Regions from separate parts of the Paenibacillus sp. GQ49 genome, predicted to be linked through region 1. Evidence: riboswitches for the same ligand, from Rfam matches in the RefSeq annotation. Region 1 holds a riboswitch; each other region holds the start of a gene.

Region 1 (3,125 bases):
TTAGCATCAGGTCAGAATTCTACCCTTACAGGTACACTCGCCGGGCAGATTGTTATGGAAGGTTTCCTGAACATTCGAATTCCGGCTTGGCTGCGCAGACTGGTCACACGTCTGATTGCCATCATCCCTGCGGTAATTGTCACAGCCATTGCAGGAGAACACGGCACAGAAGAACTGCTCATTTTGAGTCAGGTTGTGCTGTCTCTTCAATTACCTTTTGCGGTAATCCCTCTCGTGATGTTCACGAGTGATAAAAAAAGCATGGGTGCATTCGCCAACAAATTGTGGCTCAAAATCATCTCATGGGTCATTGCCGCGATTATCGTTGTGCTGAATGTATATCTGATCATTCAGACGATTCGGTTATTCTAATCTCGTTCTTATCGACTAAATACTAAAAAGGCTGATCAACTCGGGTATTGCATACCCCAGTTGATCAGCCTTTATTGTTGCAATACAGCAAGGTGTTTCCTTTTATAGTAAAACTCAAACTCCAATAAACAACCATCTAATCCTGATTTGGTATCAGTAATGGCAGGAGCTGATCCAATGAATCAACAGTCCAATCCGCACGTTTGTCATCCGATAGTTCTGGCTGGAATCTTCCGTAACCCTGCATAATTCGAATCGTACGCATGCCCAGCTTACGAGCAGGTATAATGTCGTTATCGATCCGATCGCCGATCATGACGGCTTCCCCCGGTTCACAACCGGCCTGCTTCAAGGCCACAGCGTATAACTCAGGGTCTGGCTTGGACACTCCTTCTTCAGCCGAACATGCCAGAACATCAACATACTTCCGCAACCCGTAGCTTTCCAGTCTCTCTTCCGTTCCAGGACTCTGATTGGCAATAATGCCAATGCGATAATGCCGTGACAACTGCTGAAGAACGGAATCCGCTGAAGGAAAAGGACGTTCAAGATCTTTTTGAAATTTCAGCTTGTCCTGAATCTGTTTCTGGTGCTTCTCATCTCCAATGAATGTGCGAATAGCCACTCTCATAGGCCATTGCTCATAATTCTGATAACAGTTCGCGAACAGTTCTCTTACCGCCTCAATCTTCACCAGATACCCCAATGCACAGGCTTCGCGGACGAATTGTCCGATAATATCATCAACCGGCTCCCATTCATCCACCAGCGTATCTCCAACATCAAAAAACAACCACTTTAATCCACCTACATCCGGCACGCCAATTCCTCCTTGTAAGCCACAGGTGATTCCTGATCCTAATCGTGTTCAAAAAGTCTGGTTTTCAGTACCGAGAAGATGGAATGAAGCTAGAAATGGAGTAGCGGAGCGTAGGGAAAACTACGTGAGCAACGGACATTTCGGCTGAATTTCATATTCGATGCTGATGATGCCGCCAGGCATCCTTCGTAATCAAAAGCGGACTTTTTGAACTACCTTTAAAACCATAAAAAAGAAGACTCACCATCCTGCATGAGTCTCCTCAAATTTCCGTTTATTGATATATTCAATTATAACAGGCCCCTTACACCGGAGCAATCACAAGCTAACAAGCTAGCGCACTAACCATTCAGGAGAAAGCCGACTTCTCCATTAAGTGAATACACAATCCGGTCTGCACCCATTCCTCGATAAATGCCCTTTGGATGACTCTGCTCCGTAATGACGCACAGGGATTTCGATGTCCATGAACGGCAGATCTGTAAATAACGACAGGTCAGATTCAGGCTGTTCTCGAAAATAAACACGTTGCCTACGCTGCCCTGCGGCAAAAACCATTTTTGAGCTGCAGCCGTATTCATGCGAATGACATGTTCTACTCCGATTCTACGGAGTCTGCGCTCTTCCCCTGCACTATTGGTTAGAACGGCAAACGGCATTTTTTTGTACATCAGCAATTTAATAAATTTGCGTCCTGCTTCATTTGGAGCAGTCACTAAGATCATCTCAGTATCCATCATTTGTTCCTCCCTTGGCGTGAAAAGACAACAAAAAAGAAGCGTGGGGGACCAAGGCCTCCCGAACGCTTCTTAAAGAACCCATGGCGAAAACGCCATGAACCAGCGTACGGCTTGTTGCCTCTCCCTTTAACGCTTACGAGGTTAGCTGACGGATTCGGGCGCGAGAGTCGCCCTATTTCCGGCTGTCACCGGAAAATTCACCCCATGAATGCCTACTGTCCTGGACAGCGCATTCTGTTGGTTCCCCCGTTTTCCACTCATCAATGAATGAAAACTCAGCGATTAAAACATCGTTCGTATATCTTAAGGATAAGATCGAGCGATATTATCGTTTGTTTCGTTTTTCAGGTACAATTTAGTTTAAATTGAAATCACGTTATGAATCATACACCCGCGCCATGACGGTGTAAAGTCCGCACAGATCACCGAATCGACAGATTTTCGGCAATACTCACATATAATAGCGCTTACAATAAGGTCATACTCTATCCATCTCTTTAAATCTATCTAATTCTCACTCTGACGAAAATCAACTCGCAATTCATTCACGTATTTAGCACAACTTGCCTGTTTTGATTCTTTTAACACCATATTAGTTTTGCATTATTTAATTGTAACCAATATAATAGAAGATATAAGAGTAAATAAATGGAGGCGATTTAGATGACAGTCTACGATTACAAAGTGAATACCCTTCGCGGTCAAGAAGTTGAAATGTCCGACTACCGTGACAAAGTGTTACTGATCGTGAATACGGCAAGCTCATGCGGCCTTACCCCTCAATTCAAAGGACTGCAAGAACTGCAAGACAAGTTTCAAGATGCTCCATTTGAAGTTCTTGGTTTCCCAAGCAACCAGTTTGCACAGGAAAAAGGATCTTCCGACGATATTGCCGAGTTCTGTCAGATGAATTATGGCGTAAGCTTCCCTATGTTTGAGAAAATTGATGTGAACGGCTCAAGCGCTCACCCTCTTTTCCAACACCTTAGTACAGAAGCTCCTGGCCTGCTCGGCTCCAAAGCAATCAAATGGAATTTCACCAAATTCCTTGTGGATCAGAACGGACAGGTACTGAAACGTTATGCTCCCAAAACAACACCGGACAAGATTGAAGAAGATATCAAGAACTTGCTGCAAAAATAATACATTGGCCACCCGTAGCCGGAAGGTAGAGCACCATTGCCCCGGTAATG
Region 2 (3,125 bases), on a different contig from region 1:
GTCTGCCAATTCCGCCACGACCGCATATTGTATCTCCGAGATCAATATCGGCGACAAGAAATAATATATCATGCGGAATCTATCATGTCAACACTGAAAATAATAACAATAAAGCCCGAAACAGACGTCCATGTCGATTCGGGCTTTACCTTTAACTACAAATTACAGCTTGGAAGGCCAGTTGCCATACCATGCATAACCGCCTCTTCTTTCTTTATCAATATCACTTAATTTGTATTTAACTACCCCATCACGACCAATAAAGATTGGTTTATCCGTTCCGATCTCATAGAAGCGTGCCCAAATTGGTGCAGCTTTGGAATCAGCGATAATTTTACTGTCTCCATTAGCTCTTTCATACTTGTAACCCGTAATTTTCACTTTGTTAAACCAAGCCTCCGCTCCTTTAATGGATGCGGTAATTTTAGCGTTAGCAGGTCTGGTTTTCAGAAATTTAACAATCGTTACACTCTCTCCAGCTGTCAGCGATGGCACTTCGTAGATTCTTGCGCTCGCTGGTTTAAGAGAGCTGGAATCATGTTGTTGTCCCCATGCTGTCAGCTTACCACCTGAAACGACCTGTGTATTCAGAATCGCCTCCACACCTTTGGCAACTGAATTTTTACTGCGGTTAGCAAGTGTGCTGTCGATAAACGAGAAATCACCTTTGCGTGCTGCTACTTCATCCAGCATGATCATTACATTAATCATGGCATCATCATTGTAGGTAATGTGCTTGTGATATCCGGAGCTTTGGTAGACTTGTGGCCATCCGCCGTTTGAATACTGCATGTTGATCAAAAAGTTAATGCCTTTGATTGCAGCTGTGGAGTAACGCGGATCATTCGTCTTTTTAAATTCCTTCGCCAATCTTCTAATTTCTGAGTATGTAGCCTTGTTGTCAATCGTTGACTTCGCCCATTCTCCACTGGTTTGTTTATAATCTTTTCTCCAACCTCCATCTGGCAGCTGGTTCTTCAAAACATCGGAAATACTTGCTGTTGTACCTGATGCATCGGCAGCAGATACGGTTGCTACAGGGAGAACTGCCATTCCAACGGCTGAGAATACCATGGTAAATGCTAGAACAAAAGTAACTATTTTTTTTGCTTTCAAAGATAACACTCTCCTATGTTTGTTTTAATAAATCTTCTACTTCTACTTTACCTATGATACGTGTCCCTAAACCTCCTTTTTTTGTATTTATCGCATAATAAAATCAATTTTAATCCAATATGTGGATTGGATAATCAGATAATATGCAAAAAATCGATTTTTGTCAATATATGCAACTTAATGAATATAATATCTTAAATTCTACATAACGGAATAGTTCTTTTAACTCATGACAAACCTATTCATTTATCCAAAATCACCTTCAACGAATCAATAATGACGTTTTTGTCATGAATGATACCCAAACTTGATGCCCTCTTTCATATAAAAACCGTAATTCCGATAACATTGGGGTACTACGAAGGGTTTTAAATGGGTTTGACAATTACGCATTTATGCAATATAGTTTCAAATAGTTACAAAAACTTAATTATTCATTGCCGAGTTTCATGTTTGAAAACGGGGGAACCATTTTGGGTGAATTATTCTTATACATAGGAAATATAGGGAACCTTCTACCGAACCCTTAGCTAACTCCGTAGGCATCGAAGGGAGAACATTGATTTTGAAAAAACTGATTATCTCCATTTTTGGAGCAGCTGTATTATTTACATCCGGGGCAACAAGCACAGAGGCAAGCAGTATCAACTCCGTAGTGAACAACATGACAGGTATTCCTTACAAATGGGGTGGCACAACTGTAGCCGGCTTCGACTGTTCTGGTTTTATGAGATATCTTTTCAACAAATACAGCATTGAACTGCCACGTACTTCTCAGCAGCAAGCCAAAGCAGGTACTCCGGTATCCAAGAGCAATGTTCGGACAGGTGATCTGGTGTTCTTTAATACAACAGGCAAAGGCATTTCACATACAGGTGTATATATCGGCGGCGGACAATTCGCTCATGCCTCCAGCAGTAAAGGTGTAAGCATCACGAAGTTATCGAATCCATACTTCAATGACCGCTATGTAACAGCACGTCGGGTAACTGGACAGTTTATGTATAATAAAATGTTGGGTAAAATGTAATTCACATGCAAAAAGGCATCGGTTATTAACCGGATGCCTTTTTTGTGCTTATAAATGTATGTTGCATTGCTTACTAATGAAGCGCCTTCTGCACTCGCATCGCACCCTGAGACAGGGCATGTCCTCCTCCAACAGCTCCGGCCACGGCTACAGTCTCCATAATCTCCTGATCTGTTGCTCCCTTGGCACGGGCTTCTTCTACATGGTAGAAGGTACATACCTCATTGTTTGCAAACAATCCAATCCCAAGGGCAATTAACTGTTTTGTCTTCGCATCAATCACGCCAGGTTGGAAACATTCTCCGGTAAACTCATGATACGACTTCACCACACCTGGCAGTACATCGCTTAATGCTCCAATCTGATCCTTGTAGGCATGAACTTTATCATTCATCAATGTCATGGCTTGTAGCACACCCTCTCGGCTATAGTTACAGATCTTCCTCACTGTACCTATCTTCTCTCCCGAGTGAGCCAATTATGCCAAGAAATCATGGTAATTCCAAACATTTAACGCTCATGGCTCTGCCATAATTATGAGCTGTTACTCACTAAGTGGACTCTGGCGCGGCTCGCTGAACAGCTGATATCTGTAACTGCGATCCAGCTTAACGACACGTCGATTCTGACGACGGATAAGCACCTGCTCGCCATCCCAGGCAACAACAATCCCGGTTACATCGTTAGATTCCAGCTCGTCCCGTACGACTCTTACTTTCTCACCTGACAGACGCAGAGCGTCCAGTTCTGTATCACTGATCATCTTCATGGCTCCTATATTCCAAATTTATTTACAAAAAGAGACCTAAATGAAATGTCATTTAGGTCTCACGTGACTGTATTGGACTGTCATGTCATTCGAAATTATGTCCCGACTGAAAGTTACCGCTGCGCGTGCTCTTTGCTGTCGTTCTTCTCGAACCAAAAATCAAGCACTTTGGCGGACATCACACGTTCTTCAAGGTACTCCACTTGATGC
Region 3 (3,125 bases), on a different contig from region 1:
TTCTTCAGCCACTTCTTCTTTCCCTGGAAGCGTAAACATTAAAACAATAGCTAAAGCGCATGCTGCAAAAAATACTCCGCTCATGATCCATTTGTGCATCCCTTATGTCCCCTCCAGAATGAAAGATCATCTAACCTGAAACTATCCATATCATTATAACGGAACCTGTACTGACATCATAGCATTTTGTGGGAATTTTTTGAACTAATCACATAACAAGGGGCGAATTTGGTTGTTTTGCAATGGTTTCTAACCGCGAGGCCCTTCATAAACCATACAGTGAAAGGGCTTCAAGCCGCTTGGGGTCTGTCGTTCGTATGTATCCTGGGTGACAAATCCACTCTTCAGATAGACTTGAATGGCACGAGCATTCCAAGTGAGTACTTCCAGATCAATCTCATTCGTGGGATTTCGGCGAATGGCTTCCTGTACAATGGCAGTGACAAAAGCTGTCCCTTGACCCTGACCACACAGCTCTGGATGCATGCCAAGGCCAATCCGGGTTACCCCTTGAAGTGGGAAGTATTGAGCAAACCCACATATACGATCGTTCTGATCCAGGACGATCGCATATTGCTCCTGCCGCAGCTGTGCATCTCCGAATTCGACTTCCAGAGCTTTCATCTGCTCCCAGGGGAGCCAGCTGTAGATATTGTAAGGCGGGTCATACTGCCAACTGCAGATAAGCTCCGCATGTTCTTCTCGCATGGGTACAACGTGAAACGTCACAGGGGTTTCCTTCATACACCTGCATGCTCCTTTCCTTGAAACAGAACTCTTTGTCCACTCTACAAAAGAGATGTTCATTTAGCAAGTCTTCCTTCCCAAGAAAAAAAATGAAACAAAAGTTCCGGTAATTCCGTTTATATTATAACGGGATGGGTAAAAACATCATAAGGGCACGGACGAACGAACGCAAAATGAACCTGTTGATGTCGCAGGATATGCCCCGAGTAACTTGCAACATGAATAAGGATTGAAGCACAAAAAAACCGCCGGATACATTCCTGCGGAGAATGTACCGGGCGGTTCTGTTATGCTTCTTGCTTCGTTCCAGTATGGTTAATGGTTACAGCATCATGTTGCTCAGCTTGTCCCTAGTCAAGGGCCAGTGATTCATATGCGTCCGTGCTCATAATCCGTTTTGCGCCAACATAACGATTGGCCCAATAGTTTTCACTCAATGCACTGATCGTAACGCCTTTGGAAGAAGAGGAGTGTGCAAACTTTCCATCTCCTACAAAGATTCCTACATGAGATACGCCTTTACCTGTTGTATTAAAGAACACCAGATCGCCAGCTCTCATTTCCATGCGGGATACGGAATCGCCCATGTCGAATTGGGAACTGGATTGGCGTGCCAAATCAATACCCAACTTGTCGAATACATACCGTGTAAATCCGGAGCAGTCAAAGCCGTTAAGCGTTGTTCCTCCACTTTTGTATGTAGTTCCCATTGCTGAATCAATTACTGTGTCCATCTTTGAATCTGCGAATGCGCTACCTGCACCAAGTGATAAAGCGAATGTGATGCTAAGTACAGCTGCGGTTAATTTCTTCTTGAACAAGAGATATTCCCCTTCCAATGCCTGCGAGGTTAGCTTAAGGATTCGGTTGAAGGTCCCCTATGATCCCTCTGTAGCAAGATCAATTCACCCATAACTGGTTCCCCCGCTTCCCAGGTGCCAGGAATTTGGCTATGCTAGTTATGCACCTGCGAAATCAAGAAATGACGATTTAATTTTAAGTAGTTACAAATATGAATGTAAAGATTACAAAGTTGTTACTAAAAACTCACTGCGATTATTGTAACAGAGGAGTACGGCTTTGGCAACGTTTAACAACAAATTTAGCAAAAAAACCTCGACCTTTGACGGGGAAAGGTTGAGGTTTGCCTATTTATTAAGTACATATTAGGGCATGAGTTTAACATGTGATGGTAACAATTTTTAAACTATCTGCTCTCACCTTTGGATATTTTGGACTGCCATAATCGGAAATGGCTGCATATTTTCCACAGACTCAATAGACATCTGGCAAGTGGATACGTCTGTTGTAGTATAAGTCCGGTAAGTCCCGTTAATAACCATGAGGCTGAAGTGAATGCCCCAAAGACGAGCAGGTGTACTCCCCCCAGCAGGAGTGCAATGCCGATTACAGCGATGAGATGACGCAGTGCAATCCAGAGTGCTTTGAGGGTACCGTGAGCCCCGCCTTCTCCTTCTGGTGCCGAAACACCGAACTGCATGTAGAGTATGGCGTGGTGGATGATCCAACCATATACAATCCAGGCAGCAACATAAGGGATACCAGGCAAAAGTAATTGAAGGGAATGAAATCCGTCCATGAGAATCGAGTAGAGCTTCGGTATGAGCCAGTAGGCGGGCAGAAGTATCAATAAAGTACGTATGGTGTGGAGCAGCAGCATCGGTTTCCACAGATTTTTGATTCCGCGGACGAAGGGGATGCGCTCTTCTGTAGAGTTAAAGTGCTGAAGTGAGTAGAGCAGTCCTGCCTGAATGAGGGGGCTGATCAACATGCGAACCAGCAGCATGCCCCCCAGAATCCATAGATAACGATGAACCTCCGGATGGGTAGACAGGTTGAGTTGACTTTCCATTTTGAACAAAAGTGTACTCAGTTCCCCGGCATCAGAATCCGGATAACGCAGGAGTAGGGGGATGACCGCCGATTGTACCATTCGATAGAAGAAATATCCCCAAATGAGTTGATAGAGAAATAAGAGTGCGGCAATGAACATATGCTGACGGACGAGAAACCAGCCTTCACGTATTTTCGCTTTCACCGTTTCCACCTCACCATGACAGACCTCCGAATATGGCTTCTATTAGTTTGGTTACACTCATGCTCCAGCGGGATTTCGCCCGCTCATCCAGTCCGGATTTCAGGAAATTGTTCATATGGCGGTTCTCCAGCACGATCGTGTACAGGGGATCGGTCATGGCCCAGGATACGGGGGATGTGTGAGTTAATTTATAGGTGATGCGATCTTCTTTGCCATTCCATTGCTTGGTGAGGATATGCCCGTCTTCAAAAGCAATGCGAACAGGAACGGCGCTGTAGTCACTGCCTTTTTTCGCTATCGTCACGGATGACTCGTACAA
Region 4 (3,125 bases), on a different contig from region 1:
ATCAGTGGGCTTCACCGAGGGAAACATCATTTGTATTACCCGCAAAACAAGGTGGATGCGATTATTCACGAATTACCGTCACATATACGCCCCTATTTCTTGTAATCGTGTGGGTATAATCCAATGAAGAATTTCGATATCAAAACACTTTCTAAAAGAGCTATTTTTCATGATACAGTAATCTGCTTTAATGGGGAGTATATGTAGATCGACATAATTTTGTAAATGCAAGCAGGCAGAATGAGCACAATCAACAATATATAGATCAGAATATCCGTATATCTTCTATATATTGTAGTTGTGAAGAAACAAACGTAATGATGTAATACACAGATTACCCAAAATGTTTTATGTATGAGTCATTGAATTATTGAATTTTACAAATTGAATTTTCAGAAGAAGATAGTCGTTATTTCGACATGAAGGGAGATACAGACATGATGCTGTTCGACACACATACACATCTGGATGCACCACAATTCGACGAGGACCGCGAGGACATGATTCAGCGTGCTGTGGATGCAGGAGTTGGTCGCATGATCAACATTGGCTTTAACCGGGAGACGATTCCAACCACAATGAAACTCGCCGAAACATATGACTTTATATATGCAGCTGTAGGGTGGCATCCCGTAGATGCGATCACAATGCAGGAGGGCGATTTGGAGTGGATTGCATCTTTATGCAAGCATGAAAAAGTGGTTGCGATCGGTGAGATTGGGTTGGATTATCACTGGGATACTTCACCGAAAGAAATACAGCATCGCGTATTACGACAACAAATTGCTTTGGCGCGTGAAGTGAACATGCCAATTGTCATCCATAATCGGGATGCACATGAGGATATCATAAGAATTTTGCGTGAAGAGAAGGCGGGGGAAGTTGGTGGTGTGATGCACTCGTTCTCGGGCAGCTGGGAAACAGCAAAAAGTTGTCTCGATATGGGCTTCCATCTCTCCTTCGGAGGACCGATCACATTCAAAAATGCAAAGCAGCCCAAAGAGGTGCTGGAGAAGGTTCCTATGGACCGGTTTTTCATTGAAACAGATGCTCCATATTTGACACCTCACCCTTATCGTGGGAAGCGAAATGAGACAGCGCATGTACGTCTGGTTGCAGAGGCAGCTGCGGAAATTAAAGGCATTTCGGTGGAGGAAATTGCTGCAATAACAACCAAAAATGCCATGGAACGATTTGGGATTCGTTAAAAAAACGAGCAAATGAGGTGAAAAAGGCAGGTAAGCGGAGGTAATTTGCCCTTTGATCCAAATAAATCAAGAATATTACAATATTTTAACCAAATATTCAGAAAAACGTACTTGATCAACGCTTTACAACATGCATCAAAACAGGATATCATCTTTTCAGTGAATTGTTGTGCGGAAAATTGGACAGATGTTCGGGGGATGAACAAAGGGACACTTTCCGATGAAACAACATTACTTTCATGAATCAGTCTCGCTGAGTCTCCGTTATCGGAGAGCGGGGGAACCAATAGGGCTTAAACATCGGTGTATTTGGCCGATGCGCAACGTTCGCTGACCCAAAAGCAGCGAAGAGAACTGCGAAGCCGTATTTGATTTCTTCTTTGGGTCTCGGGGTGAATTCAAGGGCGTCCGCCATGAGCGGGTGACCCAAGATAGGGCGGCTCTCTTTCGCCCGAACCCGACAGCTAACCTCGCAAGCGGAAAAAGAGAGGCAACCTCGTGCATGAATTTCCGATATTCAAAATCATTCGGAAGCCACGAAAGAGTTCCTCTTACACTCTTTCTTTGGCTTTTTTGTTTTTGAATAAAAGAAATATTGTCATCATACGGTAGGTATTCAGGAGGATGACATCATGTTGCGAAGATTGATTCATGGTGCAGAACCGGATTATGTTGGTCCAATCTGTGTTCTGTAGAAAATTTGGTATAGTCACGTCAAAGACATCATGCATTACTTTAGACGACGAGGCTATGAAGGAGGACGGAGAAGTGGGCACATTCCAACCAGAAGAGACCCATGAGTCACGATCATCCAGTAAGTCTTTCGCGTTGCGGTGGAAGCATGAGAACATGCGTCAAATGGCATTGATCGCGATTTTCTCAATTGCGCTTACAATCATGATCTTGTTAGTCGTTTACGGTCAGGCCGGGAAACAAATTTCACTGGTTATTGACGGCAAAGCTCAGGTGGTAGAGACTCGTACAGGAATGCTTCAGGAAATGCTGGAGGAGCAGTCGATCACAGTCAGCCCTCACGATAAGGTATCCATGTCCATGAACGGGGCGATTACAGATGGAGACCGAATCGTTATTGAGCGGGCCGTTCCAGTTAACATTACGGCAGACGGAGACACCAAGACTCTGTATACAACCGATTCATCGGTAGAAGATGCAATTCAAAAATCAGGTATTCAAGTTGAAAGTAATGATAAAGTGTATCCGGCGCTTGGAACTGCGATCAAAGCGGATATGAAGATCCGTGTAGTGCGCGTAACAAAGCGTACAGTGAATGTAGAGCAACCGATTGCTTACAAAGTCATTAAAACGGCTGACCCTAGCTTGTACAAAGGGGATAACCGTGTCGTTGTAAACGGCAAAGAAGGCAAACTTGTGCAGCATATCGAAAAGGTATTTCAGGATGGAGAACTGGTCTCCAAAAAAATGGTCGGCAAATCTGTCGCGAATAATCGTGTAGATAAAGTGATCGCTGTCGGCACCAAAGCAAAACCGGTCGTGAAGGAACCTGAGATTCAGACCGTATCGGCTCAAACGTCAACAACCAAAAAGGCTACAACAACGAACTCGAAGAAAACATCTGCCTCGGGCAGCAAAGTAATTACCGTATCCGGGACTTCTTTTAAATACTCCAAAGTACTTAAAAATGTATCCATGACTGCCTACTCTTCCGAAGAGCCTGGCATTGGTACTAAAACGGCTTCTGGTACTCGTGTAACAGAAGGACGCACCATTGCGGTTGATCCCAAAGTCATTCCAATTGGCTGGTGGGTATATATCGAAGGTCTGGGATTCCGTCGTGCGGAAGATACAGGCGGTGCTATTAAAGGCAACAAAATTGATGTATATTATGACAGTGTGAAGCATGCCCTGAATTTTGGACGTAAGAAAGGCAAGACGGTC

The links. A riboswitch is a leader RNA that binds a small molecule or an ion and turns the genes downstream of it on or off. The one in region 1 is predicted to bind cyclic di-AMP.
Region 2: it holds a riboswitch for cyclic di-AMP, as region 1 does, so the genes downstream of both, AC6CIF_RS02215 (C40 family peptidase) here and AC6CIF_RS09910 (HAD family hydrolase) in region 1, are expected to answer to the same signal.
Region 3: it holds a riboswitch for cyclic di-AMP, as region 1 does, so the genes downstream of both, AC6CIF_RS31350 (C40 family peptidase) here and AC6CIF_RS09910 (HAD family hydrolase) in region 1, are expected to answer to the same signal.
Region 4: it holds a riboswitch for cyclic di-AMP, as region 1 does, so the genes downstream of both, AC6CIF_RS29755 (resuscitation-promoting factor) here and AC6CIF_RS09910 (HAD family hydrolase) in region 1, are expected to answer to the same signal.

Annotation. Positions count from the first base shown of each region.
Region 1 is NZ_JCAXEL010000004.1:130,221-133,345, forward strand. It holds gene AC6CIF_RS09900 (Nramp family divalent metal transporter) at 1-372, shown strand, start outside; gene AC6CIF_RS09905 (HAD family hydrolase) at 509-1,192, opposite strand; gene AC6CIF_RS09910 (HAD family hydrolase) at 1,534-1,932, opposite strand; cyclic di-AMP (ydaO/yuaA leader) riboswitch at 2,048-2,223, opposite strand; gene AC6CIF_RS09915 (glutathione peroxidase) at 2,596-3,075, shown strand.
Region 2 is NZ_JCAXEL010000001.1:479,991-483,115, forward strand. It holds tRNA gene AC6CIF_RS02205 (tRNA-Leu) at 1-24, opposite strand, end outside; gene pelA (pectate lyase) at 163-1,116, opposite strand; cyclic di-AMP (ydaO/yuaA leader) riboswitch at 1,545-1,676, shown strand; gene AC6CIF_RS02215 (C40 family peptidase) at 1,682-2,146, shown strand; gene AC6CIF_RS02220 (carboxymuconolactone decarboxylase family protein) at 2,220-2,549, opposite strand; gene AC6CIF_RS02225 (hypothetical protein) at 2,691-2,909, opposite strand; gene AC6CIF_RS02230 (hypothetical protein) at 3,029-3,125, opposite strand, start outside.
Region 3 is NZ_JCAXEL010000034.1:28,436-31,560, reverse strand. It holds gene AC6CIF_RS31360 (c-type cytochrome) at 1-99, opposite strand, end outside; gene AC6CIF_RS31355 (GNAT family N-acetyltransferase) at 250-744, opposite strand; gene AC6CIF_RS31350 (C40 family peptidase) at 1,098-1,568, opposite strand; cyclic di-AMP (ydaO/yuaA leader) riboswitch at 1,572-1,709, opposite strand; gene AC6CIF_RS31345 (hypothetical protein) at 1,955-2,806, opposite strand; gene AC6CIF_RS31340 (M1 family metallopeptidase) at 2,817-3,125, opposite strand, start outside.
Region 4 is NZ_JCAXEL010000029.1:14,274-17,398, forward strand. It holds gene AC6CIF_RS29745 (HD domain-containing protein) at 1-105, shown strand, start outside; gene AC6CIF_RS29750 (TatD family hydrolase) at 438-1,208, shown strand; cyclic di-AMP (ydaO/yuaA leader) riboswitch at 1,450-1,703, shown strand; gene AC6CIF_RS29755 (resuscitation-promoting factor) at 1,977-3,125, shown strand, end outside.